2 regions of the Rhodoferax fermentans genome follow, and region 1 is predicted to be linked to the other one. Evidence: riboswitches for the same ligand, from Rfam matches in the RefSeq annotation. Region 1 holds a riboswitch; the other holds the start of a gene.

Region 1 (4,708 bases):
TCATGGCCTTCTGATGTTCCTCACGCAAGGTTTTCATCTTGTCCAGGCGCTCAGGCGTGGTCAGCTTGGCCATCTCGACCGGGTCAGGGCGTTGCAGGTTGGCAGCAGGGGCGGCAGGCTTTCTGGCATCCACAAAACTCTTCCAGGCGCCTTCCTGGGCCGGGGTGAGTTTGAGTTGAGCCTTGAGCACGGCGTCACGTTTTTCCATCATGGCCTGCATACGGGCCGGGTCCATCTTGCCCATGCGGTCATGCCGCATGCCCATGCCAGGACCCATGGCCGGGTCACACTGGCCACCCATCGGGCCTTGGGCGTAAACCGCGCCGGTCACGGCCAGCAAACCGGCAATCAGGGAGAGTTTGAGATTCGTTTTCATGATGACTTCCTTTGGGTTAAGCCTCTGACCTGAAAGCGGCATCGGCGTGAAAAGAAGTATCTGCGTCGCATGTAAGCCAGCGATATCACGTGCAACAAGCTATGTAAAGTTGCATGAACCTTGGGCCCCGGATTTGATGGGATGATTGCGGGTTAGCCAATTCAGTTTTCCAGAACAAAGGGATTTTCAGTGTTCAAAAATATCATCATGTACCGCCTTGACGCCACATGGAGCAGCAGCGCCGAGCAGGTCGAAGCCAGCCTGCAGGCCGGGCGTTATGTCGAGTGCGGCGCCAGCCAGGAAAAATCCATCGGCTGGATTGAGCCGCGCGGCCAGGCCAACGGCCCCTTGCTGGAAGCCGTGGCTGGCCAATGGATCGTCAAGCTGATGGTCGAGACCCGTGCCCTGCCCGCCTCGGTGATCAACCGCAAGGCGCAGGAGCGGGTGGCACAGATTGAGGCCAGTACCGGACGCAAACCCGGCAAGAAAGAAATCCGCGACCTCAAGGACGACATCCGCCTGGAGCTGATGCCGATGGCGTTCACCAAGCAGTCCAGTGTGCTGGTGTGGATCGACCGCGACAACCACCTGCTGGTGATCGACGCTGCCAGCCAGGCCCGTGCCGACGAGGTGGTGACCCTGCTGGTGCAGGCACTGCCCGGTTTTGCGGTGACGATGATCACCACCCAGGTCTCGCCCGTGGCGGCGATGTCCGAGTGGCTGCTGAGCCTGGACGCCCCGGCAGGTTTCAGCGTCGACCGCGAATGTGAGCTCAAGGCCGCCGACGAGTCCAAAGCAGTGGTGCGTTACGCCCGCCACCGGCTCGATACCGAAGAGGTTCAACAACACATCCGCGAAGGCAAAATGCCCACGCGCCTGGCCATGACCTGGAACGAACGTGTCTCCTTCATGCTGACCGAAGGTTTGCAACTGAAGAAGATCGCGTTCCTGGACGGTGTGTTTGAGTCGAGCAGCGCCAACCACAAAAAAGACGATGACTTTGACGGCGACGTTGCCATCTCGACCGGTGAGCTGCAAAAAATGCTGCCCAATGTGCTGGAGGCACTGGGTGGCGAAATGCCGGTGGCCTGAGACTTGGTGATGCCGACAGAGCGCCTGTTGGCGTTTCCAATCACTACATTTAGCGTTTCTTGATCAGTTTGGTGACATTTATACGCTAGACTCCACGCTATTGAAGGTTCCCCGAGAGGGGATCAAAAGGGAATCCGGTGCCAGGTTGTTGACCTGAATGCCGGAGCTGCCCCCGCAACTGTGATCGGCGAGCGTTTCGCCACACCATGCCACTGGATGCGTCCGGGAAGGCGGGTGAAACGCGATGAACCGAGAGCCAGGAGACCTGCCTCAATATGTCCTTTTTGATGTTTCTGGGGCGGGGTGTCCCTGACGAGAGGTTGTTGCGTGTTTGTTCACCGTTGCAGCATGTTGTCCAGCTGTTGTTGGCTGGCTTTCCTGCGCGGCGGATGCGGCCCGCTCAAACGCTACCTTCTTGACTCTCCGCCCCCCAATGTGGAGAGTTGCCGTGTTATCCCCTGCCCCATCCAATCCTCACACCGTCTCGGCGGCCACGCATTTCGCTGCATCCGCGTCCTTTCAGGTCATCCGGCGCAACGGCACCGTGGTCGCTTTTGATGCCGACAAAATCGCCCTGGCACTGACCAAGGCTTTTCTCGCCGTTGAAGGCAGCCACAGCGCGGTGTCCTCGCGGGTGCGCGAAGTGGTGGCCCGCCTGACCCAGACCGTGGTCCAGGCCCTGACCCGGCGCTCGCCCGATGGCGGCACCTTGCACATCGAAGACATCCAGGACCAGGTCGAACTGGCGCTGATGCGTTCAGGTGAACATGACGTGGCGCGGGCCTATGTGTTGTACCGCGAACGCCGCACCGCCGAACGGGCGGCCAGCCGAACCCAGACCAGTCAACAGGTGGCATTGCACGTGCTGGACGGTGGGGTGCGCAAGCCGCTGGACCAGACGCTGCTGCTGAGAAACTGCGAAGCCGCCTGCGCCGGATTGGGTGAACTGGTGTCGGCTCAAGCCATCTACGAACACGCTCTGAAGAACCTCTACGACGGTGTGCCCTTGGCCGACGTCTACCAGGCGCTGATCCTGGCCGCGCGGATGCTGATCGAACGCGAACCCGCCTACAACCAGGTCACCGCCCGGCTGCTGCTGGCCAGCCTGGGCCGCGAGGTGCTGGGCCGCCCGGTGACACTCGATGAACTGGCCAGTGTGCAGGCTGACTATCTCCGTGACTTCATCCAGCAAGGCATCGCTGCCGACTTGCTTGACCCGCGCCTGGCCACCTTTGACCTGCCACGCCTGGCAGCAGCCTTGAAACCCGAGCGCGACCTGTTGTTTGGCTACCTTGGCCTGCAGACCTTGTACGACCGTTATTTCCTGCACATCGAGGGGCGGCGCATCGAGTTGCCGCAGATCTTCTTCATGCGGGTGGCGATGGGCCTGGCCTTGAACGAGATCGACCGCGAAGCGCGCGCCATCGCGTTCTACGACCTGATCTCCAGCTTCGACTTCATGTGTTCCACACCGACCCTGTTCAACAGCGGCACATTGCATTCACAACTGTCCTCGTGTTACCTGACCACGGTGGCAGACGATCTCGAAGGCATCTACCAGAGCATCAAGGAAAACGCCCTGCTGCAGAAATACGCAGGCGGCCTGGGCAACGACTGGACCCCGGTGCGTTCGCTGGGCAGCCGCATCAAGGGCACCAACGGCCAGAGCCAGGGCGTCATTCCTTTCCTCAAGGTGGTCAACGACACGGCAGTGGCGGTGAACCAGGGTGGCAAACGCAAGGGCGCGGTGTGCGCCTATCTGGAGACCTGGCATCTGGACATCGAGGAGTTCCTGGACCTGCGCAAGAACACCGGTGACGAACGCCGCCGCACGCACGACATGAACACCGCCAACTGGATTCCCGACCTGTTCATGAAACGCGTCATTGACAACCGCGAATGGACACTGTTCTCACCAGTCGACGTGCCCGATTTGCATGAGAAGTTTGGTACCGCTTTCGAGACCGCGTATCTGGCCTACGAAGCGCAGGCCGCCGCCGGGCAGATCAAGCTGCACAAACAAGTCCCCGCAGTGCAGCTGTGGCGCAAGATGTTGACGATGTTGTTCGAAACAGGCCACCCCTGGATCACCTTCAAGGACGCCTGCAACCTACGCTCACCACAACAACATGTGGGTGTGGTGCATTCAAGCAACCTGTGCACCGAAATCACACTGAACACCTCGGACTCGGAAACTGCGGTGTGCAACCTCGGTTCGGTCAATCTGCTGGCGCACTTGAAAGACGGCCAGCTGGACCAGGACAAGCTGGCCCGCACCGTGAACACTGCCTTGCGCATGCTCGACAACGTGGTGGACATCAACTTCTACGCCACACCCAAAGCACGCAACGCCAACCTGCGGCACCGCCCGGTGGGCCTGGGCATCATGGGTTTTGCCGATTGCCTGTATGCGCTGGGCCTGCCCTATGCCTCAGCCGAAGCGGTCGAGTTTGCCGACCGGACCATGGAAGCCGTCTGTTACCAAGCCTATTGGGCGTCGAGTGAGTTGGCGCGTGAGCGGGGCCGGTATTCGAGCTTCACCGGCAGCTTGTGGGACCAGGGCATCCTGCCGCTGGACTCGATCCGTTTGCTGGAGGAAGGTCGGGGCGGGCATCTGGAGGTGGACCGCAGCGCCCGCCTGGACTGGGCCGCACTCAGGGATCAGATTGCCCGCCACGGCATGCGCAACTCCAACTGCGTGGCCATTGCACCGACGGCCACCATCTCCAACATCGTGGGTGTCTCGGCCAGCATCGAGCCAACCTATCAGAACCTGTACGTCAAGTCCAACCTGTCGGGTGAGTTCACCGTGGTCAACGAGGCGCTGGTGCGCGACCTCAAAGATATCGGCCTGTGGGACGAGGTGATGGTGGCTGACCTCAAGTACTTTGATGGTTCACTCGGGCCGATTGAGCGTGTGCCGGACGAACTCAAGGCACGTTATGCCACCGCCTTCGAAATCGACCCGGTATGGCTGATCGAGGCCGCTGCCCGGCGCCAGAAGTGGATCGACCAGGCCCAGTCACTCAACCTCTACCTGGCCACACCCTCGGGCAAAAAACTCGACGACATCTACAAGCTGGCCTGGAAGCGTGGCCTCAAGACCACGTATTACCTGCGCACCCTGGGCGCCAGCCAGGCCGAGAAGGCCAGTGGCCGCGACGAGGCTGCGCCCGAAAGCGAAGCCAAGTTCTGCAGCATCGACAACCCCGACTGTGAGGCCTGCCAATGAGTACCCCT
Region 2 (4,708 bases), 1.6 Mb from region 1:
TGGCAACACGTGCCCGACCTGGCTGCCGCTGTCCGGGCCCTGCCCGCCAAACCGGCACGCGTTTTTCTGGCCATTGGGCGCCAGCAGCTGTCCACATTTTTAGTCTGCACACAACATTGGTATCTGTTGCGACTGGTCGACCCGATACAACAATTGCCCGCCCAACAGGGCCATGTGGTGATCGACAGGGGCCCCTTCACCGTTGCAGGCGACCGAGCCTTGATGCAGACACACCGTATCAGCTGCGTGGTCTCCAAGAACTCAGGTGGTGTTGGCGCGCAGGCCAAATTGACAGCGGCACGTGAACTGGGCTTACCGGTGATCATGATTGAGCGGCCACTTGTCCCACCACGCCAGACGGCGGGCGCTGTGAACGAGGTACTGCAGTGGATTGCCACAACACCTCATCACTGAGATGCTCTTGTCGGGCAGTTCACACCCCCGGTAACGCACCTTGCCAAAACCCCACAGGCGCTGGATTACAGCAAACACATGTCCACACATGAGCGGATCTTGACGCGAATTACTTTATCGACCACGCCAGCCAGGCGACTGCGCTGGTTGGTGAATTTTTAGCCTTGGGGGCGGCACCCGCTTGGGCTAGCAACAAAACTTACAGCTCCGATTTGCCACGATGGCCTGAGCCTGTCGTTCCATCTGAATCTTCCACCAGTGATGCCAGGCAATATGCACATCACGGGCCAGGTTGGGACCCAAGCAACGTTTCGCTAAACAACAGCAAACACGGTCGGGACGTCCTCAAGGCTGCGCCTTCTTGGCAGAGGCAACAGGTGCCTTGTGACCCAGACACTGTGCCATCAGCCGGGCAGCTTCTGCCAGTCGTGGACCCGGTCGCACCAGCGCATTGGTCTGATCCAGTGAAAAAGCACAGACACGGTCTTCACGAAGGGCTCGAATACTGTGCCAACCCGGGCGTTGCAGCAGGTCGGTCGCACTGCTCTCAACGGTCATGATCAGGTCCGGATTGGCACGTACGATGAACTCGGGGTTGAGTTTGGGGAACGGCCCCAGACGGGCGTTCAGAATATTCTTCACCCCCAAGCTGGTCAGAATTTCGCCGATGAACGAGCTTTCACTGGCGCCGTAAGGGCCTTGACCCACCTCGTAATACACCCGCAGGCCTTTGACCGTTGGCGGCAAAGACTGCGCTGCTGCCTGCAAGCCTGCGTCGATGGCACGCCAGACCTGCTGCGCATTGGACACCGCGAGCAACTCACCCAGGGTCAGGATCGCTGTGCGCACATCGGCCAAGGTCTTGGGCTCCAGCACCAGTACCTTAAGACCCAGGTCCTGCAGCCGCTCGGCAACATGCGAGGTATTGGCCATCAACACCACATCGGGGTGCAGGGCCACGATGGCCTCAATGTTGGGGTCCAGCCCACCGCCCACTCGCGGCAGTTGCGTCACCCGTTCTGGATAGTTGGAATAACGATCCACCCCGACCAACAGCTGACATTGACCCAGTTCACACACAGTCTCGGTCAATGACGGCAACAGGCTCACCACACGCTGGGGCGGTTTCTCCAGACGTACACGCACACCCCGGTAGTCCGTCACCTCCACCGCCGCCAGCACCGGCAAGCACATCCCCAGCAGACCACAAACAACCAACAAACGCATCAGACAAAACAAACGGATCACGAGACATCTCCCCGAGTCAGCTATCACACCAGCCCATGGTGGTGTGACAAAATTTGCTTCACAAAAAATAGCTTCCTGCCCTTTATTCATAATGGCTAGATCATGATTTAACCCTCAACCCATAGACTAGAGCAGATGACACGCCAAGCGTTTGGGACACGGCTTCGGGTCATCGGCGCAGCCAAACGCAGCGGTACACGTGGGTACACAGGAACAGGCAGAGTTGATCATGGCAAAGCGAGCATCAAAGTGCCCTCACCGTCCTCCCCGACAGTGCATGGGCGGCACGGTTGCACACTCTTATTTAAGAGTCTGCAGCCACCGTGTTGGCCGGTATCCGGGCTGGTGGAGTCAACCGCCATCACCTTCCCAAATGTCTGTCACGACATCCAGTGGCCTTGATGGCAGTAGAACCGAAAAGGTTCGTCCACTTACCGTTGCGGGGGCAGCGCAGCTTAGGTTGAGCTCGTTCAAGCCGCCCCCTCCTGCTTCCCGTTGAACTGCGCGATGTGAACCGCCGCGCGAGCACCAACCGCTCAATTTTAGCTGGGCGCTCGGCTATGATCGTCGCCTTCAGGTGCTCGCAACCGCCAGGTTTCGGGAGAATCGGGAAGGCGGTGCAAGTCCGCCACGTGCCCAACGCTGTAAGGATGATGAACCACGTTGTATGCCACTGGCGCGAGCCGGGAAGGTGCGTGGTTCAGATGATTCCAAGTCAGAAGACCGGCCTGAAAAACATCACACGCTGCACGGCCAGGCAGCGCTTTTGTTTCACCAGACAGGGGAATGTCATGACATCTATCTCGGCACCAGCCACTCAAGACCAGCACGCTTTCAGCCAGGAGGCCCGCGAAGCGGTCTACCAAGCCATCTTCAAACGCCGCGATGTGCGCGGCCAGTTTTTACCCAAACCCGTACCCGACGAGGTGCTGAGCCGCGTGCTGACCGCCGCCCACCACGCACCCTCGGTGGGCTTCATGCAGCCGTGGAATTTCTTGGTGGTGAAGTCCGATGCCGTCAAGCGTCGGGTGCACGAGGCCTTTGAGGTGGCCCACAAGCAGGCCGCTCAGATGTTTGAGGGTGACAAACGCGCCACTTACCAGACGCTCAAACTCGAAGGCATTGTGGAGTCACCCGTGGGCATCTGCATCACCTGTGACCGCGCCCGCACCGGCCCGGTGGTGATCGGGCGCACCCACATCCCCACCATGGACCTCTACAGCAGCGTATGTGCGGTGCAGAACCTGTGGCTGGCGGCACGTGCCGAAGGCCTTGGCGTCGGCTGGGTCAGCATCTTCAACGAAAGCGCGCTGCGGGATGCGCTGGACATCCCCAGCCACATCACACCCATTGCCTACCTGTGTGTCGGTTATGTCAGCCACTTCAAGGACAAGCCAGAGCTGGAAACGGCGGGTTGGTTGCCACGGCTGCCGATCCAGGACGTGCTTTACTTTGACAGCTGGGGCCAACGCGACGACCAGCAGGCGCTGGTGGCACACCTGCAGCGCGAGGAAGCGTTGGCCGTGGCTTGCGGCGCCAACCCTCCCCTTGTAAACGCTGACAGCCTCTGCTGAAGGCACAGCGGGAGCCCGGCCCAGCTCGGCAAACCCTACAATGCGCGTCTATGTCGGACCTGACCCAAATCGACCAAATCACCGAACGTGTGGAACGCCTGCTGGTGCGTTATGAAGAACTCATGCGCACCAATGCCTTGCTCAACCAGCAGGTTGACACGCTCACCCAGGAGCGGGATTCGCTTAAATCGCGCCTGGGCGCGGCACGCGCCCGTGTAGATGCTTTGCTGGAACGCCTGCCGCAAGAGGCTGGCAGCAGCACCGTCAAACCGGCCTTCAAGACGGCGGCATCGCGGGGTGAAGCATGAAGCAGTTGGAAGTGCAGATCATGGGCCAGAGTTACCTGCTGGGTTGCCCCGACGGCGGTGATGCACGCCTGCTGGATGCGGTGGAGCGGGTCGATACCGCCATGTGCAAGATCCGTGATGGTGGCAAAGTGCGCGCCCGTGACCGTATTGCGGTGCTGGCGGCCTTGAACCTGGCATTTGACTTGACCGACCAGAGTGCACGTCAGGCGCTGGCGGGCGCTGATAACACGCCTGCCCAGCCAAGCAGCCAGCCCTCGGAAAAGCTGGGGGCCTTGCTGGCCCGGCTGGATGAGGCGCTGAACCGGGACAACCGCCTGATCTGAAGCAGCGCTTACTGCACCTCGGGGCTGCTGGGCGGCAACTGCTCCGGCTGGCGAAAAATCAGAGCGGCATCCACCGCATCAAAGCGGTATTGCTGGCCGCAATAATCACACCCCACCTCCACATCCGGGCGTTCCTGCAGGATGCTTTCGACCTCTGGTGCACCCAGGCTCAAGAGCATACGGTTGACCCGTTCGCGGCTACAGGTGCATGAGAAACGCGGCCCCTTGTCACCTGTCAAAGGCTCGAACCGCAGCACACTCTCGTCCCAGAACAGACGGTGCAGGATGCTGTCGGCGTCCAGCGTCAGCAGTTCTTCACGTTTGAGGCTGGACGCCAGGATCGCGATACGCTGGTAGTCCTCGTTGAGGCCGATGTCATCCTCGGGCGCCCGTGTTGCCGTGCCCGCCAGGTTACCCACACCCTGCATCGGCAGGCGCTGGATCAGCAGGCCGGCGGCCACCTGGTCGTCAGCGGCCAACACCAGGGTGGTGTCCAGCTGCTCGCTTTGCAGCATGTAGTGCTGCAGCACATCGCTGAGCTTCTCCAACTTTTCATGCTGGTCACCAAACAAGGGCACCACCCCTTGGTAGGGCTGCTGGCCGGGTTGGCGGTTTTGCGGGTCCAGCGTGATGGCACACCGGCCCAGGTTGTCCACATTCACCATCTGGCTCAGACTGGCCTCGGCATCCAAGGTGCCATTGAGTGTGGCCGTGGCACGTAGACCCAGGTCGGGCTGCACCTCCACCACCGCCAGTTTGACCGGACCATCACCAAAAATCTGGAGCACCAAAGCGCCATCAAACTTGATGTTGGACTGCATCAGCACCGCAGCTGCCGTCA

Evidence for each region. A riboswitch is a leader RNA that binds a small molecule or an ion and turns the genes downstream of it on or off. The one in region 1 is predicted to bind cobalamin.
Region 2: it holds a riboswitch for cobalamin, as region 1 does, so the genes downstream of both, bluB (5,6-dimethylbenzimidazole synthase) here and RF819_RS10505 (ribonucleoside-diphosphate reductase subunit alpha) in region 1, are expected to answer to the same signal.

Annotation. Positions count from the first base shown of each region.
Region 1 covers NZ_MTJN01000002.1:2,221,304-2,226,011, forward strand. Annotated here, with positions in the region: gene RF819_RS10495 (Spy/CpxP family protein refolding chaperone) at 1-376, opposite strand, end outside; gene RF819_RS10500 (recombination-associated protein RdgC) at 566-1,468, shown strand; cobalamin riboswitch at 1,556-1,755, shown strand; gene RF819_RS10505 (ribonucleoside-diphosphate reductase subunit alpha) at 1,902-4,700, shown strand; gene RF819_RS10510 (ribonucleoside triphosphate reductase) at 4,697-4,708, shown strand, end outside.
Region 2 covers NZ_MTJN01000002.1:3,775,811-3,780,518, forward strand. Annotated here, with positions in the region: gene RF819_RS17595 (cobalt-precorrin-6A reductase) at 1-414, shown strand, start outside; partial or broken gene RF819_RS21795 (IS5/IS1182 family transposase) at 439-592, opposite strand; gene RF819_RS17600 (ABC transporter substrate-binding protein) at 760-1,641, opposite strand; cobalamin riboswitch at 1,974-2,210, opposite strand; cobalamin riboswitch at 2,221-2,408, shown strand; gene bluB (5,6-dimethylbenzimidazole synthase) at 2,454-3,236, shown strand; gene RF819_RS17610 (DUF904 domain-containing protein) at 3,287-3,544, shown strand; gene RF819_RS17615 (cell division protein ZapA) at 3,541-3,867, shown strand; gene hslO (Hsp33 family molecular chaperone HslO) at 3,876-4,708, opposite strand, start outside.